2 regions of the Citrobacter sp. FDAARGOS_156 genome follow, and region 2 is predicted to be linked to the other one. Evidence: predicted binding sites of a transcription regulator. Region 2 holds the regulator's gene; the other holds the start of a gene.
What was found. Region 2 encodes PhoB, which activates phosphate uptake and scavenging genes when phosphate is short. Its sites were predicted from a motif close to CTGTCATAAAACTGNCNNAT; they were not measured.

Region 1 (9,962 bases), 440 kb from region 2:
TTTTTAAACTTGCATTAACTTATTTTTAACTTATATTGCACTTGTAAGTTAGATTAGTTTCAAATGAAAGTTATGCGAGGTGGTTATGGCTTTTACTTTTACCAGCGACACATTGCCCGCCGATCACAAAGCGGCAATCCGTCAGATGAAACAGCAACTGCGGGTACAGCTTGGGGATGTTCAGTTGGTCTTCAATCAGCTGAGCGATGCCATTGCCACCCGCGTGGCGGAAATCAACGCCCTCAAAGCGCAAGGCTCCCCGGTATGGCCGGTGTTGTCCTATACGGATATCAAAGCGGGTCGCGTGAGTGCAGAGCAGCGTGAAGAAATTAAGCGTCGCGGATGCGCGGTCATTAAGGGGCATTTCCCCCGCGAACAGGCGCTGGCATGGGATCAGTCGATGCTCGATTACCTGGATCGCAACCATTTTGATGACGTCTACAAAGGGCCGGGCGATAACTTCTTCGGCACCCTGAGCGCATCGCGACCTGAAATCTACCCCATTTACTGGTCCCAGGCGCAGATGCAGGCCCGCCAGAGTGAAGAAATGGCCAATGCACAGTCGTTCCTCAATCATCTTTGGACATTTTCAAGCGAAGGTAAACAATGGTTTAACCCGGATGTCAGCGTTATCTACCCTGACCGTATACGCCGCCGTCCGCCGGGAACCACATCCAAAGGGTTGGGCGCGCATACGGATTCCGGCGCGCTGGAACGCTGGCTGCTGCCTGCGTATCAGCGGGTATTTGCTCATGTTTTCAATGGTAAACTGGACGATTACGATCCGTGGCAGGCAGCGCATCGCACCGAAGTAGAAGAGTACACGGTGGATAACACCACCAAATGTTCAGTGTTCCGTACCTTCCAGGGTTGGACAGCACTGTCCGATATGCTGCCAGGTCAGGGATTGTTGCACGTGGTCCCTATTCCAGAAGCGATGGCATATGTGCTGTTACGCCCATTGCTTGACGATGTGCCGGAAGATGAACTGTGCGGCGTCGCGCCCGGCAGAGTCCTGCCGATTTCCGCGCAATGGCATCCGCTGCTGATTGAAGCGCTAACCAGCATTCCACAGCTGGAAGCCGGAGACTCAGTGTGGTGGCATTGTGATGTCATTCACGCCGTCGCGCCGGTAGAAAATCAACAGGGTTGGGGCAACGTGATGTACATCCCTGCCGCACCGATGTGCGAAAAGAATCTGGCCTACGCTCACAAAGTGAAAGCCGCGCTGGAAAAAGGCGCGTCGCCGGGTGATTTCCCGCGCGAGGATTATGAAACGAACTGGGAAGGACGCTTCACGCTGGAGGATTTGAATATCCACGGTAAACGCGCGCTAGGGATGGAATAATCCTTCCCCTTTCATCGCTTTTAAAATAGTCCGGTTTTCTTCATTATATGATAAAAACCGGGTATTTTTTTATTCTACTGAAATTGCTGCCAGTTTCCATTTATCCTTTTCTTTGAGCATAGTAACGTTAATCTCGCCAGACTCTCCGTTTTTAAACTCTACGCTTCCAGACAAAGAACCAACATCATTTACTACATTGAAACTATCGAAACTGTATTCACTAATATCATCAAAATGAACAGACTCGGTTACAAGCTTAAAATCCTCGCTGTTCATTTTTCTTTGCAAAGAAGAAGAGCTTGCCTGATAAGCCTGAATATATTTTCCATCACGGAGCAAATCTATCTCTGTTCGCGCAGCATCCTTCAAATCACCCATCGTGGAAAAAAGGAAAGTGCCAAGGCCGATAAAAATAATCAGTGCGGCAATCACCGCTCCCGCAATAACAAATTTCCTTTTCTTCTTGTCTGCTAACAGACCACGAACCTGCCATCCCGCATCACGAACAATATCAAAAATAGGATCGGTAATTTCCGTTGATACAAATTTATAGCCATCAATTTTACCGAAGCTACCATCTTCTTTTTTACCCCAGGATCCCCCAGCAGAAAACTCAAGGCGTTTCCCTATTTGGACAGATTTGCTTAATCTGAACCCACCCAAATCTGCATCCCACTCCACATCGGTCGTTTTTTCACGATAAGTAATTTGCTTTTTGCTTTCATTGAAAAACAGTCTTAACTCATATTGTTTTTGCAATCCGTATTGACTGAAATAATCTATCCACTCAGCATCTTCGATATTCCAGGATGCAACAATATCATCACCATCTTCACGTAAAATGAAAGGATGCTCGTTGCTGTTGTTTAAATTTAGTAAGTTTAATTTAAGATTGGCTAAAGAGAGTGGTTCCATCTGACTCATTTTCTTTCCTTGCGTAGGTCGTTATGGAAAGTATCTTAGCCACAATTGTGGCTAAGATTAATCAGTAGAACTTTTTTTCAGAAAAGTGCGGGGAGAGAGACTTATTCGACGCCTTTACTCCGCAGGTAATCTTCGTAGTTGCCGGTGAAGTCGATCACGCGTTCCGGCGTAATTTCAATCACGCGGGTTGCCAGGGAACTGACGAACTCACGGTCGTGAGAAACAAAGATCAGCGTGCCCTGGTACATTTCCAGCGCCATGTTCAGCGACTCGATAGATTCCATATCCAGGTGGTTGGTTGGTTCATCCATCACCAGAATATTCGGTTTCTGCATCATCAGCTTACCGAACAGCATGCGTCCTTTTTCACCACCGGAGAGCACTTTTGCAGGCTTCTTGATATCGTCCTGGCTGAACAGCAGACGACCGAGGAAGCTGCGCACAACCTGCTCATCATCGCCTTCTTGTTTCCACTGGCTCATCCATTCGAAAACGGTCAGATCGTTTTCAAACTCGTATTCGTGATCCTGCGCGTAGTAACCAACCTGGGCGTTTTCAGACCACTTAACGGTACCGTTGTCCGGCTGCAAATCGCCAACCAACGTTTTCAGCATGGTGGATTTACCCACGCCGTTGGCACCAATGATGGCAACCTTCTCCCCCACTTCCAGCAGCAGGTTGAAGTTTTTAAACAGCGGGCCTTCATCAAAACCTTTCGCCAGCGCTTCCACTTCCAGCGCGTTACGGAACAGTTTCTTATCCTGCTCGAAACGGATGAACGGGTTCTGACGGCTGGAGGCTTTCACTTCATCGAGCTTGATCTTATCAATCTGGCGCGCACGAGAGGTCGCCTGACGAGATTTAGATGCGTTGGCGCTAAAGCGGCTGACGAAGGATTGCAGATCGGCAATCTGTGCTTTCTTCTTGGCGTTATCGGCCAGCAGACGTTCACGCGCCTGGGTTGCCGCCGTCATGTATTCGTCGTAGTTACCCGGATAAACACGCAGTTCGCCGTAGTCCAGATCCGCCATGTGCGTGCAGACCATGTTCAGGAAGTGACGATCGTGCGAAATGATGATCATGGTGCTGTCACGCTCGTTCAGCGTCTGCTCCAGCCAGCGGATGGTGTCGATATCCAGGTTGTTGGTTGGTTCGTCGAGCAGCAGAATGTCCGGGTTAGAGAACAGCGCCTGTGCCAGAAGCACACGCAGTTTCCAGCCGGGCGCGACTTCGCTCATCGGGCCGTAATGCTGCTCTACCGGAATACCGACGCCCAGCAGCAGTTCACCCGCACGCGCTTCCGCAGAGTAGCCGTCCATTTCGCCGTACTGAACTTCAAGGTCAGCCACTTTATAGCCGTCTTCTTCGCTCATCTCGGCCAGAGCGTAGATACGGTCGCGCTCCTGCTTCACTTCCCACAGTTCAGCGTGCCCCATAATTACTGTGTCGAGAACAGTGAACTCTTCAAAGGCGAATTGATCCTGACGCAGCTTACCGATGCGCTCATTCGGATCGAGGGAAACGTTGCCCAGCGTCGGTTCGAGGTCGCCGCCGAGAATTTTCATAAAGGTGGATTTACCGCTACCGTTCGCGCCAATCAGGCCGTAACGATTGCCGCCGCCAAATTTGACGGAAATATTTTCAAACAGCGGCTTACTGCCGAACTGCATAGTGACGTTGCTGGAAACTAACACTGGCGTATCCTGAAAGAGAAAGAAATATGTGACAAACCGCTTATTATGCCATAACTCTGCAATAAGATCGCGCCGTTCATGCAGCACAGATAAAGTGAAAGCAAAAGGAAAAAAATGTGATTTAGTACACATCCGAATTCCTTGTTGCTCAGAATGCACATATAATGCCTGCCCAACACTACATAAATCTCAACCCACTAGCCTGCCTGGCACTGAATCTCGCATACATGAACATGAATATGAAATTAACAACGCTTTTCGCGGCGGCACTCGCAATAGTTGGTTTTTGTAACACCGCTTCTGCCGTCACGTACCCGCTGCCTACCGATGGCAGCCGTTTGATTGGCCAGAACCAGGTCATCACGATTCCTGAAGGCAACACCCAACCGCTGGAATATTTTGCGGCGGAGTATCAGATGGGTCTGTCTAACATGCTGGAAGCTAACCCGGGCGTGGATACCTTCCTGCCGAAAGGCGGCACAGTGCTGAACATTCCTCAGCAGTTGATCCTGCCGGATACCGTGCATGAAGGTATTGTGATTAACAGCGCCGAAATGCGTCTGTACTACTACCCGAAAGGTACTAACACCGTCATCGTTCTGCCTATCGGTATCGGCCAGTTAGGTAAAGACACCCCTATCAACTGGACCACCAAAGTTGAACGTAAGAAAGCGGGTCCAACCTGGACGCCAACCGCGAAAATGCATGCGGAATACCGCGCTGCGGGCGAACCGCTGCCAGCAGTTGTTCCGGCAGGTCCGGATAACCCGATGGGTCTGTACGCGCTGTATATCGGTCGCCTGTACGCCATCCACGGCACCAATGCTAACTTCGGCGTCGGCTTACGCGTCAGCCACGGCTGCGTGCGTCTGCGTAACGATGACATCAAGTTCCTGTTTGAAAATGTGCCGGTCGGTACTCGCGTCCAGTTTATCGATGAGCCGGTAAAAGCCACTACCGAACCAGACGGCAGCCGTTACATCGAGGTACATAACCCGCTGTCTACGACTGAAGCACAGTTTGAAGGCGGGGAAATCGTACCAATTACGCTGAATAAGAGCATTACCAGCATCACCGGTCAGTCTGACGTCGATCAGGCCGTCGTTGAGCAGGCGGTACAGAACCGTTCTGGTATGCCGGTTCGTCTGAACTAATCGGCTATACATGCCCGATGGCGCTACGCTTATCGGGCCTACCAGCACTGTAGGCCGGATTAGGCGCCAGCCGCCATCCGGCACACCACATCAATTACATCATCAACAGCAAGCCATATCCCACCAGCGCCGCCCATATCAGCATCGGCACCGAATACAGATGAAAACGCCACCAGATGCGTCGGTCATTTGCCATGCGTAAAGCAATCAGATTCGCCAGCGACCCCGGCAACAGGCCAAACCCTCCGATATTAACTGCCCAGGCCAACAATAGCGTCGGCGGAACATAGTTGAGCAACAAAATCGTGCTGGGAACGTTACTGATAAACTGCGACAAGCCGATTGCCGTCAACCACAGCCCCGGTGCTGAAAGCGTGCCAATCTGACTGGTTATTCCGTGTAACACCGGCAACTGCGTCAGCAAATGCACATCAATAAACATCGCCATAAACACTAACAGCAACGTCCAGTCAACGCTGAGGATCACACGGCGAGCCAGCACCATGAACCCCGCGGCGACGATCGCCAGGCCCCACAGCTCTTGTTTTAACTCCAGTGCCGCCAGGAAGATGATATACAACGCCAGACAGCTCCACACCAGACGCGGTTGCCAGTCAGGTGCGGACGTACCGGTGTGATAATGCAATGCTTTATTCGGGAAACTGAACCAGCACAGCACCACCAGCGTCAGCATCATGGCCCCCGCAAGCGGCGCCATTTGCCAGGTAAATGCGGCAAATGACAAGCCAGACCGCCCCCACATCAGAATGTTTTGCGGGTTACCTATTGGCGTGAGCAACGATCCGGCGTTAACCGCCAGCGCTTCAAAGATAATCAGGCGATTCACCGGAATAGCGCACAATTTTTTCAGGGTGATCGTCAGCGGAACAACAATAAACAGCGCCACATCATTGGTCAGAAACGTCGACAGCAGCGCCGCCGCCAGCACCATAAATATCGCCAACTGGCGTTCTGTGTTGAAGCGGCGAGTCATCTTGCGCCCTAACACATCAAAATAGCCGCTGAGCTCCACGCCTTTGGTCAGTAACATCAGGCCGCTAAGCGTAATAATCGTGTGCCAGTCAATAGCCCCCGGCCACAGCCGGGGCGCAAATGGCGTGAAAAGGCTCAGTGCAACCCCAACAATGATTAACAGTTGGAAAAAGCGATCGCGCTGTAAGGCGCGTAGCAAAGGGAAACTCATTCAGAGTCTGTTCCTTGCTGTTGCGTAAACCGGCTAAAAGCCTCCAGTGTTTCCTTACTGACGTGATGCTCCATTCCTTCCGCATCGCGACGGGCAATTTCCGGGCTGATACCTAACATCAACAGGAAATTCTCCACAATCTGATGACGCTCCCGACTCTCCTGAGCTAATCGCTCACCTTCTGCGGTTAAAAACACGCCCCGCCAGGGGATCATTTCAATCAACCCAACGGAGGCAAGGCGTTTAAGCATTTTGGCAACCGTCGGCTGGGAAACCCCAAGCCGCGCGGCCATATCTACCTGGCGTGCTTCACCCACCTCGATAATGAGATCGGAAATCAGCTCTACGTAGTCATCAATCAGCTCACGGCGATGCGCCTCCCGGACCTGACGAAATCCTTCAACGTGTTCTTCGACATTCACCAATTGCGTCACTTTTTTTGTTGTTGGCATACCTGCGCGACGACTCATTCTGCTTCCTCGTTACTGTGACGCGTTAACGGCATCTGATTAGAGAACGCTCATTGTAAACCAGAGTTGCGTGGGCACAAAAAATTAACGTTTTAGCAATAGCTATATAATATAGCCTGTGCTATATCTGTATATAATAAAGACATCCCTCAAGGACTGATGGGATCGTGAAGTCAGGAGGTTTATATGAATGAATTTAAGAGGTGTATACGCGTGTTTAGCCACTCTCCCTTTAAAGTACGGTTGATGCTGATCTCTATGCTGTGTGACATGATTAACGGCAAACCAGAGCAGGATAAATCCTCAGCAAAATAATGCGGCGTCGCGGTACGCCGCTTCATTTCTTTGCCGTAACCTGATTACGGTGATAGGTTTCGTCCGAATAACCCTTCTTTTTGTCTGTTTTGCAGTTGCCCTCTCAAAACAATTTCTTTGTAGTAGTTGACCTTCTCTTGCACACACTCTATCTTTTCGCAGCCCTGCATATATTGCGGCTCGCGGATGCGGACCCATTCCCTCTTCTCGCTCTCTCAGGCAGGCATGACCCTTTGCGCCAGGGGTAGCACATGGCGTTTTTGTAACAGTGGCATATGAATTTAACCCTCAAAGATTCAATCATTGCTCGCAGCCGGGCGATTAGTCCGTGGACTGGCTTTTACTTTTTACAGTCTTTGCTGATCAACCTCGCGCTGGGCTACCCACTAAGCCTTCTTTATAGCGTTGCCTTTACCTGTGTATTGATGCTGTTGTGGCGTACTGCGCCGCGCGCGCAAAAAGCACTGATTGGCGTCTGTTCGTTGATTGCGGCAATGTATTTTCCGTTTGGCCAGGCTTACGGCTCGCCAAACTTTAATACGTTGTTAGCGCTGCACTCGACCAACATGGAAGAGTCAACCGAAATCCTGACCATCTTCCCCTGGTACAACTACCTGGTTGGCGTGTTTATTTTTGCGCTCGGCGTTATCGCCGTACGGCGTAAAAAAGACGAGCAGAAACGTCGCTGGAACAAGTACGACAGCCTGTGCTTGCTGTTCAGCATCGTTGCATTCTTTGTTACTCCGGTACAAAACCTGGCATGGGGCGGCGTTTTCAAGTTAAAAGATACCGGTTACCCGGTTTTCCGCTTTGCCAAGGACGTTATCGTCAATAACAACGAAGTGCTTGATGAGCAAGAGCGTATGGCGAAGCTGTCGAGCGTCAAAGACAGCTGGACAGTCACCGCCGTGAAGCCGAAGTATCACACCTATGTTGTGGTGATCGGTGAAAGCGCCCGTCGTGATGCGTTAGGCGCGTTTGGCGGTCACTGGGATAACACGCCGTTTTCCAGCACCGTTAATGGCTACATTTTTGCTGATTACATTGCCGCCAGTGGTTCTACGCAAAAATCGCTCGGCTTAACGCTAAATCGGGTCGTCGATAATAAGCCTCAGTTCCAGGATAACTTTGTCACGCTGGCCAACCGCGCTGGGTTCCAGACGTGGTGGTTTTCCAATCAGGGGCAGATCGGTGAATACGATACGGCAATCGCCAGCATTGCGAAGCGAGCAGATGAAGTTCAGTTCCTGAAAAACGGTGATTTCGAAGCGGACAAAAACACCCGTGACGAAGCGCTGTTGAAAATGACCGCCCAGGTGCTGGCCACCGAACGCACCCAGCCGCAACTGATTGTGCTGCATTTAATGGGTTCTCACCCGCAGGCCTGCGACCGTACACAAGGAAAATATGAGACTTTCGTCCAGTCCAAGGAGACCTCCTGTTACCTGTACACCATGACGCAGACGGATGACCTACTGCGCCAGCTTTACGAGCAGTTGCGTAACAGCGGCAGTAGCTTCTCGATGGTCTATTTCTCCGATCATGGCCTCGCCTTTAAAGAGCGCGGAAAAGAGGTGCAGTACCTGGCGCATGACGACCAGTTCCAACAGAACTTCCAGGTGCCCTTTATGGTACTGTCCAGCGATGATAAAGCGCATCGGGTGATTAAGGCCCGTCGATCCGCCAATGATTTCCTGAGTTTTTTCTCACAGTGGACGGGGATCAGCGCGAAGGAAATTATCAACAGCTACCGCTTTATCTCTGAGAAAAAAGCCGGGCCAGTGTATATCACCAACTTTAAATTGCAGAAGGTGGACTACAACCATTTGGGCACTGATATCTTCGAGACCAAATCTCGTTAACAGCTCATAATTGCAGGCAAAAAAAATCCGCCCCTGGAGGCGGATTTTTTATATCACCGAAGTGATTAGAAGCGGTAACCAACACCCGCGATCCAGGTACCTACGTCAACGCTACGAATACGGCTCTGCTCGTAAGAGAAGTCCAGAGCAACGTTTTCGATCGGGTTGAACTGCACACCGGCACCGTAAGAGAAACCGTAGTCGCTGGTGTCGTGTTTGTCAGCAGGCGTTGCTGCATCCTGGAATTTACCGTAGCCAACACCTACAACACCGTAGACGCTTGCCCAGTCATTCAGACGGTAAGCCGGACCTGCAGTGATGCCGTAGTATTGGGTTTTGTTGTAATCGCCAAACGAGTCGGTACGATCTTTTTCAGTGTAAGTGAAGGAACCGATCACGCCCAGCGGGCTGTTGTCCTGCTCGTAACGATACTTCAGGTTGAAACCGTTCATTTTGTTCGCTGCGCCCTGAGCATCGCTCTGAGCGTAACCACCAGTAACGGTAGAAGTAGCAGCTACAGCGGTACCTGCGGAGAAAGCCAGAACAGCGGCCAGTGCTGAAAGACATGCAATTTTTTTCATAACCACCTCAAATGTGCTTCAAGTAAATCTTAAGTTTTAAATATACCAAAAACTGATGGGAAACTCTTTGCGATTCGCGATGTCTAACGAAGCTTTTCATGTAACAGAACGTTTCATAAACCCGCTATCTCTTTCAATTAACATCACTTTTCTAATGATTTATGCCATTATTGCGCGCACAACACGACACATTCATCCAGATGATTCCTAATCGCGCAGATTATTAATCCATCGTTTTCATGCCATTGTACGGATCTCAGTAATTTTTTTTTCAACGAATACTCAACCAGCCGAGCGTATTTCCATTACACTCGCTGTTTTACTTTTCTATACACATACTCACGCGCATCGCAGCAAATCTGCGGCGTCCCGCGGGGCAAGGTGTGTAACCATCATTTGACAGGAGAAAG
Region 2 (9,962 bases):
CCCCCAGCAGTTCACCGCCCTTCGCGTTTTGTAGCAGTAAAATTTGTAGCGGTGCTGATAGCGCAAACAGACCCGCGCAGCAAATAAAGGCGAACGTCAGCGAGGCGGTTTTGATGCCGCCGAATGCAAACAGCAGCAGCAGGGCCAGTACAATCACAAAATCAGTTACTACCGCAATGCGTAGCGGCGTGTAGCGACCAGACAGTCGACCGCTCAGCAGGTTGCCCAACACCATCCCCAGCCCAACCAGCATCATGATGAAAGTCATCAGCGTTTCGGAGAAACCAGAGATGTACATCATGTAGGGTTTTACGTAGCTGAACCAGGCAAAAACACCGGCGTTCCCAAACATGGTGGCGGAGAAAATGAGCCACGGTGCGGGACTTTTCAGAAAGTGAAATTGCTCGCGTAGCCTGCCTTTTGCTTCGTCGCGGAGGTTGGGTACCCAAAACATAACCGACAGAATAACGGCGATGTTAAACACGGCAATTAGCAGAAACGTGTAGCGCCAGCTAAACGTCTGACTCAGCCAGGTGCCAATGGGAATGCCAATCAGATTGGCGACGGTCATGCCGGAAATCATACCCGCCACGGCGGCGGTAACTTTACCAGGGCGCGCCAGCTTTGACAGGATAATCGCGCCGACGCCAAAAAATGCCCCGTGTGGAAACCCGGAGACCAGCCGGCCTACCGCCAGCATAAAATAGCTGGAAGAGAGGGTGAAGATGGCGTTACCGACGACACAGAGTGTGACCAGAAACAGCAGAATATGCTTAAGCGAAAAACGATTGGAAAACACGGCAATAATGGGTGCGCCGATGACAACGCCAAAGGCGTAAAACGAAATCATATGGCCAGCATCGGGGATGGATATGCCCACGTCACGCGCCAGTTCGGTTAAGACGCCCATAATGCCAAACTCGGCCATGCCCAGCCCAAACGTCCCGAGGGCTAAAGAGAAAATGACTTTTTTCATACTACCTGCCAACAATAAAGACGCAGGATGTGCGCCACAGCGCTGAATGCTCGCCGTCAATAAAGGGATAGCTTGCGGATAAGAAAAAGAGATTGCCATTTCATATCCGTCTTCGTGTATTCACGATCGTGCTATGTATTATGCCGGATGGTGCTTACGCTTATCCGGCCTGTGAAACCACACCCACAGGGTGATTACTCCACCGCAAACATCTTGTCGAGTTTGCTGTAACCTAATCCATTGATTTTTTTAACCTTGATTTGCACGGGAATACGTTCTTTCATCGCTTCAACGTGGCTTATCACGCCAATGGTTTTGCCAGTGGCGTTCAGGGCATCCAGCGCGTCGAGGGCGGTATCCAGCGTTTCACTGTCCAGCGTGCCGAAACCTTCGTCGAGGAACAGGGAGTCAATACGTGTTTTGTGACTGACCAGGTCGGACAACGCCAGCGCCAGCGCCAGGCTCACGAGGAAGCTCTCGCCGCCGGAGAGCGTGCGGGTATCACGCACGGCATCGGCTTGCCAGGTATCCACCACTTCAAGTTCCAGCGCCTCACTGGCCTTGCGTTGCAACAGATAGCGACCGTGCAGGCGGGTTAACTGGTTGTTGGCCAACCAGACCAGGTTATCCAGCGTCAGTCCCTGGGCAAATTTGCGGAATTTATCACCTTCTTTCGAGCCGATCAGCGCATTCAGGTAACCCCAGTCTTCGACCAGCAGTGAGGCCTTTTCAATCTCTTGCATCAGGGTCTGCTGCTGCTGGCGGTTTTCGGCATCCTGCCTGAGCTGCTGGCGAATTTCGCCCTGGCGCGTGGTGTTATCCCGCAGTTGTTGCGTGAGCTGCGCCAGTGCATCGCGAAGATAGTCCACGGTGAGTGTGAGATCCGCGCCGGCAGGCGGTTGCTGCTGATGCGTTGCCAGCGCCTGCTGAGCCTGGTTAAGCAGCGTTTGCGCCTGTTGTAGCTGGCCTTCCAGCGATTGCTTAAGCTGCTCAAGATGGTTAAACGCCTCTTCATCAAGCAGGGCGGCAAGGAAGGTGTCGCGATCGGCAAAGATGCTGGCCTGCAATGCGCTATCAAACTGTGCCTGAATCTCTGCTGCGCGTTGTGCCTCCTGGGCTTCCTGCTGTTGCAACGATTGCCACTGGCCCTGTAATGAGAGGCAGTCATCGTGCACCTGCCGCCAGTTTTCCAGCGCCAGGCTTTCTGTCGTTTCTTCCTTCGCGCCGGTTTCGGGCAATGTTTCCAGCAATGGCGCAAGCTGTGCCATTTTCGCCTGGAGCTCGGTCAGTTCATTTTGGCGACGCTGCCACATCTGCGCTTCGCCCACACGTGCGTTAAGCCAGGCGGTGATATCGTCATCGGCAGGAAGCGACAGACCGTAGCGGGCTAATTCAGCGAGAAGCGTAGTCTGCCGCTGTTCAATATGCAGTTGAAGCTGGGTTATCTGTTCGGAATGTGCAGTAATTTGTGCCTGCAGGGCATGACGCAGGCTCAACTGGTGAAGCTGTTGTTCGTGCTCTTCCTGAGCGGCCAGCCACGGGGCAATGTCATCCTGCGGTTGTAGCGTGACGTTGAGGCTGGCGGTGACGGTCTGCCACTCTTTAGTAAGTGCTTGCTCCTCCTGAGAAAGCGTCTGTACCTCGCGTTCATCGCGCTGTAGCTGTTGGGTTATCGCGTCGAGCTGCCCGCGTAGCGTTGACCCCTCATCGGCCAGCGTTTTGACCTCTTTTTCTAATGCCTCACGCCGCGCCTGATTGACGCTGAGTTCGAGGGTCTGATAGTGCTCAATGGCCGGATGTGTCGTGGAGCCACAAAGCGGACAAGGCTGTCCGGACTGCAGTAAAGCACGCTGGCTTTCCAGATCTTTAATCCGTGCTTCCTGTTCGCAGAGCGTTTTCACATCGGTCAGATGCTGATTTTTATCTTTATAGCGCTGACGTTTTTCTGCCAGGGCCGCGTTGCGTTGTGCTTGCTCCTGCTGGCGCTGCTGAATTGTGGTGCGTAGCTGTACCAGTTGTTTTTGTTTCGGCGCAATTTGTCCATGCAGATTGCTCAGTTGCTGGCGTAATGGACGCAACTGTGAGTGCTGCGCCAGCGCTACCGTGACCTCTTGCGCGCTAAGGGCCAACGAGGGAAGCGGCAGTGCATCCAGCTTGCGCACGTCGCTGTCGCGTAGTTTTTGCCACTGACGTAGCTGCTCGTTAGCGTCAGATTGCTGTGCCAATAGCGCTTTCCATCCTGCCAGTTCGCTGCTCCATAAGCGGAAACGGTCATGTTCGTTCAGCCAGTCGGTTAGCGCCTGCTGTTCGGTGAGCAGGGTCGCCGACTGTTTTTGTGCCTGCTGACGGATGCGCCCGCGCAGCGCTAAGCTGCTTTGTAAGCGAGCATTCACTTCCTGAATATTCTGTCGTGTTCGGCGGAGCGTGGCGGATTGTTCCTGAATTCGCTCCCAGTACGGACGCAATGCTCTGGCGGGATGTGCCAGGCTGAGTGTCGCCAGCTGCGGTTGTGCTTTATCTTGCGCCTCTTTTGCGGTCTGTAATGCTTGCTGGTGGCGGCTTACTTCTGCCTGTAGCTCATTTTGTCGGATGAGCCAATTAAGATGCTGTTGCTGGATTTGCTGACGGGTAAGATGCTGTTTTTCTTCGTCAGTAAGTACCTGCAAACTTTCTGTCAGAGACTGTACCTGCTCTGGTGCTAACAGCGCCACGCCGCTGGCCTGGGCCTGCAGTTTTTCCAGCTCCGTACGCGCTGCTTTGTGCTTTTCAAACACCATGGCGGAGATTTGGCCGTAAATCTCTGTGCCGGTCAGCTCTTCCAGCAGTTCGGCGCGCTCTTTCGGTTTGGCATTGAGAAATGCGGCAAACTGGCCCTGAGACAGCAGCATCGAGCGGGTAAAACGGCCGTAATCCAGCCCGGTAAGCTCGGCGGTCATTTCCAGCTTGTCTTTAACTTTATCGGCGAGAATTTTGCCATCGGCGCAACGAGCCAGTTCGACACGCGGAACCTGCAGGTTACCTTCTGGTTGATTGCGCGCGCGGTTCTGGCTCCAGAATGCGCGATAGGCTTCGCCTCTGACTTCGAATTCAACTTCGGCCAGACATTCCGCCGTATCGCGGGTCATCAGGTCGTTTTGCGACTGCGATACGGTATTGAGTCGTGGTGTTTCGTGGTACAGCGCGAGGCAAATGGCGTCCAGTAGGGTGGTCTTCCCGGCACCGGTTGGACCGGTGATGGCGAACAGCCCGTTGCTGGCAAAAGGCTCTGCCGTGAAATCAACTTTCCATTCCCCTTTCAGAGAGTTGAGGTTTTTCAGACGCAGGCTGAGAATTTTCATGCTTCGGTCTCCCCGGCGAGCGTGTGTAAGGTTGTGCTAAACAGCTGATTCAGGCGCTCACGCTGTGGATCGTCGAGTTCTTCCAGTGCCAGACGGCGGTCAAACACCTCCGTCACGCTTAATTCACTCAACGTTTCACGTCGTTCATTGGCCATGATGCGCTCGCGTTGTTCACGACTACGACGCACCAATAAGACTTCTACCGGTAAGTCTTCGGTCAGAGTCTGGATTTTGCGCTGCATATCATGCAGATAGTCATCGGTCGCGATTTCTATATCTAACCACACCGGCGGTTCCTGTTGCGTGCCACGCCATTGTTCCAGCTGTGCGCTAATCGTCGCTAAATCGCCTTTCAATACGGCAAGTTGTTGGGTTACGGGTACGATGAGGTTTTCAACGGCGCTCAGCTTACCGTTTTCAAAGCTCACCAGGTGGACGCATTTGCTTTTGCCGCACTCGTCAAAACTCAGTGCAATCGGGGAGCCGCAATAGCGAATATGTTCCGTACCGCCGATGACCTGTGCCCGGTGAATATGTCCCAGCGCGATGTAATCCGCCGGTGGGAAATTTTGTGCCGGAAAAGCATCCAGCGTCCCAATATAAATATCGCGTACGGCGTCACTTTTACTGGCGCCGACGGTGGTCAGATGCCCTGTCGCAATAATTGGCAGATTCTGGTCGCCACGCAGCGCGCAGGCGTCCTGATATTGCTGTTGGTAATAGTCGGTGATTGCACCTAATAAATGCTGCTGTTTTTCTTGCCCGGTCAACCCAGCCTGGCTGGTAATGATGTCGCGCGGACGTAAGAAAGGAACCGGACACAGGATAGCCCCCGGCGTGCCGTCGCGTTGCGGCAGTACCTGCGGCGCATGGCCGGCGCTGGCAACGACCGTGGTGTTGAGGAACGCCAGAATATCGCGAGATTCATTGAGTGTGGCAACGGAGTCATGGTTTCCTGCCAGCACGACCAGATGACAGCCTGTTTGCTGTAGGTTGACAACAAAACGGTTATACAACTCGCGGGCGTAGCTTGGCGGTGAACCAGTATCAAAAATATCACCTGCCACAATAATGGCATCCACCTGATGGGATTGTGCCGTTTCCAGCAACCAGTCGAGAAAGGCCTGGTGTTCAGCGGCGCGGCTCTTGCTGTAGAAATTTTGGCCCAGATGCCAGTCAGACGTGTGGAGGATGCGCATAAGAGTTCCATGACAAAAAAACGATGGCGGAGATTATAACCTTGCAAGGACGGTAATATCTTGTTTCCGGGCTGTCATAATTCGCCTGGCTGCGTTAAACCTGGACTATCTTTTCATAAATCTGTCATAAAAGTGACGCATAATGCCACGGTATTGATGGCAAACGATTTAATTATAAACAGGGCAAATCATGGCGAGACGTATTCTGGTCGTAGAAGATGAAGCTCCAATTCGTGAAATGGTCTGCTTCGTGCTCGAGCAAAACGGTTTTCAACCCGTAGAAGCCGAAGACTATGACAGTGCTGTGAACCAACTTAATGAACCCTGGCCGGATCTCGTCCTGCTTGACTGGATGCTTCCCGGCGGCTCGGGTCTACAGTTTATTAAACACCTCAAACGGGAAGCGATGACGCGGGATATCCCCGTGATGATGCTGACGGCGCGCGGTGAAGAAGAAGACCGTGTGCGGGGTCTGGAAACCGGTGCGGATGACTATATTACTAAGCCGTTCTCTCCGAAGGAGCTGGTGGCGCGTATTAAAGCCGTTTTACGACGTATTTCCCCCATGGCGGTGGAAGAAGTTATCGAGATGCAAGGGCTGAGTCTTGACCCTACCTCGCACCGTGTGATGACCGGCGAGGATCCACTGGATATGGGACCCACCGAATTCAAACTGTTGCACTTCTTTATGACCCACCCTGAGCGCGTCTACAGCCGTGAACAACTCCTCAATCATGTCTGGGGAACCAATGTCTACGTGGAAGACCGGACAGTGGATGTGCATATTCGTCGGTTGCGTAAAGCGCTGGAGCATAGCGGACACGATCGTATGGTGCAGACGGTTCGCGGGACGGGATATCGTTTTTCGACCCGCTTCTGACTGACAAGAATCATGGCCTGATGGATTAGGCCGTAAATGGAGTAAGACGTTTGCTAGAACGATTGTCATGGAAAAGGTTGGTACTGGAGCTGATCCTCTGCTGCATACCGGCTTTTATCCTTAGCGCTTTTTTTGGTTATCTACCCTGGTTTTTACTGGCGTCGGTAACGGGCCTGCTTATCTGGCATTTCTGGAATTTATTACGTTTGTCCTGGTGGCTATGGGTCGACAGAAGTATGACGCCGCCGCCGGGGCGCGGCAGTTGGGAGCCGTTGTTATATGGGCTGCATCAAATGCAGCTGCGTAACAAAAAGCGCCGTCGCGAATTGGGTAACCTCATTAAACGCTTTCGCAGCGGCGCCGAATCACTGCCCGACGCAGTGGTGCTAACCACCGAAGAAGGCGGGATTTTCTGGTGTAACGGACTGGCACAGCAGGTTTTAGGGTTACGCTGGCCGGACGATAGCGGGCAAAATATCCTTAATCTGCTGCGCTACCCGGAATTTACGCTGTATCTGAAAACACGCGACTTTAGTCGGCCAATTAATCTGGTACTCAACACCGGACGGCATCTGGAAATTCGCGTGATGCCCTACACCGATAAGCAACTGCTGATGGTGGCGCGTGATGTTACGCAGATGCATCAACTGGAAGGTTCCCGACGTAACTTTTTCGCCAACGCCAGTCATGAGCTGCGCACGCCGCTGACGGTGCTGCAAGGCTATCTGGAAATGATGCAGGAGCATCCGTTGGAAGGGACAACGCGCGAAAAAGCGCTGCATACCATGCGTGAACAAACGTACCGTATGGAAGGGTTAGTGAAGCAACTGCTAACGCTGTCAAAAATTGAGGCTGCGCCGACGCTGCAACTGAATGAGAAGGTCGATGTGCCCATGATGCTGCGCGTGGTTGAGCACGAAGCGCAAACGCTGAGCCAGCACAAACATACGTTTACTTTTGATGTTGATAACAGCCTGAACGTGCGGGGTAACGAGGAGCAGTTGCGTAGCGCTATCTCGAATCTCGTCTATAACGCGGTGAACCACACCCCTGCGGGAACGCACATTACCGTACGCTGGCAGCATGTGGCCTCGGGGGCGGAATTTTGTGTGGAAGACAACGGTCCAGGTATTGCCGCCGAGCATATTCCACGCCTGACCGAGCGTTTTTATCGCGTAGATAAAGCGCGATCGCGGCAAACGGGCGGTAGCGGACTCGGGCTGGCCATCGTTAAGCATGCCCTGCATCATCACGACAGCCGTTTGAATATCGACAGCGAACCAGGCCAGGGAACGCGATTTAGTTTCGTGATCCCGGAACGTTTAATTGCCAAAAATAGCGGTTAAAACGTATTCGTAAGTTTATCTTTCCAAAAGCCAGCGCGAGCTGGCTTTTTTTGTTGTAGTCAATAAGTAGCTCCTGAATTTTACGACGTTTGATTGTTTTTTGTTCGCATGATTACCCATGTCTTTTTCCAGGGAATGGTGTTTTGTGCTGGTTCAATTTTTCATATCACTATATTGTTCTGGTTTTTAGATCCCACCTTGCTTTAAAACGTTATAAGCGTTTAAATTGCGCATCAAATGCTGTCATACCGACTGCATTTACGCGGTAAATCGAAAAACTATTCTTCGCCGCGCCAGACCGGGAGAATTTCCCGCTGGAATTGCTTAAAAATGCCGCTGTATCATCCCGCAGGGAAAGGCAGAAAATTAAACGTTTTCAACACCACATCCACAGGCAGTAAGACTTTATGACCCATCAGTTAAAATCGCGCGATATTATCGCACTGGGATTTATGACATTTGCACTGTTCGTTGGTGCAGGTAACATTATTTTCCCCCCAATGGTTGGTTTGCAGGCAGGCGAGCACGTCTGGACCGCGGCCTTTGGCTTCCTGATTACCGCCGTAGGCCTTCCGGTACTTACCGTGGTCGCATTGGCGAAAGTGGGCGGCGGTGTGGACAGCCTGAGCACGCCTATCGGTAAAGTTGCCGGTCTGCTGCTGGCTACCGTCTGCTATCTGGCCGTGGGGCCATTATTCGCCACGCCGCGTACCGCAACGGTTTCGTTCGAAGTTGGGATTGCACCGCTGACCGGTGATTCTGCGCTGCCGCTGTTCATCTACAGCGTGGTCTATTTCGCGATTGTGATTCTGGTGTCACTGTATCCCGGCAAACTGCTGGATACCGTGGGCAACTTCCTTGCTCCATTGAAAATTCTGGCACTGGTTGTGCTTTCCGTGGCGGCGATTGTCTGGCCAGCGGGCCCGATCAGCAATGCGATGGAAGCCTATCAAAACGCGGCATTCTCGAATGGCTTTGTGAACGGCTATCTGACGATGGATACGCTGGGCGCGATGGTATTTGGTATTGTTATTGTTAACGCCGCCCGCTCGCGTGGCGTTACCGAAGCGCGTTTGTTGACCCGTTACACCGTCTGGGCTGGGCTGATGGCGGGCGTGGGTTTAACGCTGCTGTACCTTGCGTTGTTCCGTCTGGGTTCAGACAGTGCGACGTTGGTCGATCAATCTGCTAACGGTGCGGCAATTCTGCATGCGTATGTTCAGCACACCTTCGGTGGTGCAGGCAGCTTCCTGCTGGCGGCGCTGATTTTCATCGCCTGTCTGGTCACCGCGGTTGGCTTGACCTGTGCGTGCGCAGAGTTCTTTGCCCAGTATGTTCCACTGTCTTATCGTACGCTGGTATTTATCCTCGGCGGCTTCTCGATGGTGGTTTCTAACCTGGGCCTGAGCCATCTGATTCAGATCTCTATTCCGGTGCTGACGGCTATCTATCCGCCATGTATCGCACTGGTTGTATTAAGCTTTACCCGCTCATGGTGGCATAATTCTTCCCGCGTCATTGCACCTGCGATGTTTATCAGCCTGATTTTTGGTATCCTTGATGGCATTAAAGCTTCTGCAATTGGCGATGTCTTACCAGCCTGGACCCAGCGTTTACCGCTGGCGGAGCAGGGGCTGGCGTGGTTGATGCCAACAGTCGTGATGGTGGTCCTGGCCGTTATCTGGGATCGCGCAGCGGGTCGACAAGTGACCTCCAGCGCACACTAATATCACTGACAATAAGTTTTAACCACGGGGCTATTAATATGGCCCCGTGGTTTTTTTATTGTGTTAACAGGTTAGGAATCGATGGAAAGTAATAACAAGCTAAAGCGTGGGCTGAGCACCCGGCACATTCGCTTTATGGCATTAGGTTCAGCAATTGGTACCGGGCTGTTCTATGGTTCAGCCGATGCCATCAAAATGGCGGGGCCGAGCGTGTTGCTGGCCTATATTATCGGCGGTGTGGCGGCGTATATTATTATGCGTGCGCTGGGCGAAATGTCTGTTCATAACCCGGCTGCCAGCTCTTTCTCGCGCTATGCGCAGGAAAACCTCGGACCGTTGGCTGGTTACATTACCGGCTGGACCTACTGTTTTGAAATCCTGATTGTCGCCATTGCCGACGTGACTGCCTTTGGTATTTACATGGGCGTCTGGTTCCCGGCCGTACCGCACTGGATTTGGGTACTCAGCGTAGTGCTGATTATCTGCGCCATCAACC

Region 1: the regulator PhoB is predicted to act here: its motif matches at 7,359-7,378, upstream of AL515_RS09095 (phosphoethanolamine transferase).

What each region holds. Positions count from the first base shown of each region.
Region 1 covers NZ_CP014030.2:1,871,273-1,881,234, reverse strand. Annotated here, with positions in the region: gene AL515_RS09130 (DUF1479 domain-containing protein) at 86-1,348, shown strand; gene AL515_RS09125 (hypothetical protein) at 1,418-2,272, opposite strand; gene AL515_RS09120 (ABC-F family ATPase) at 2,374-3,966, opposite strand; gene ldtB (L,D-transpeptidase) at 4,200-5,120, shown strand; gene AL515_RS09110 (anion transporter) at 5,215-6,324, opposite strand; gene mntR (manganese-binding transcriptional regulator MntR) at 6,321-6,794, opposite strand; gene mntS (manganase accumulation protein MntS) at 6,981-7,109, shown strand; gene AL515_RS09095 (phosphoethanolamine transferase) at 7,385-8,971, shown strand; gene ompX (outer membrane protein OmpX) at 9,037-9,552, opposite strand.
Region 2 covers NZ_CP014030.2:1,432,368-1,442,329, forward strand. Annotated here, with positions in the region: gene araJ (MFS transporter AraJ) at 1-976, opposite strand, end outside; gene sbcC (exonuclease subunit SbcC) at 1,171-4,314, opposite strand; gene sbcD (exonuclease subunit SbcD) at 4,311-5,513, opposite strand; gene phoB (phosphate response regulator transcription factor PhoB) at 5,704-6,393, shown strand; gene phoR (phosphate regulon sensor histidine kinase PhoR) at 6,444-7,739, shown strand; gene brnQ (branched-chain amino acid transporter carrier protein BrnQ) at 8,147-9,466, shown strand; gene proY (proline-specific permease ProY) at 9,548-9,962, shown strand, end outside.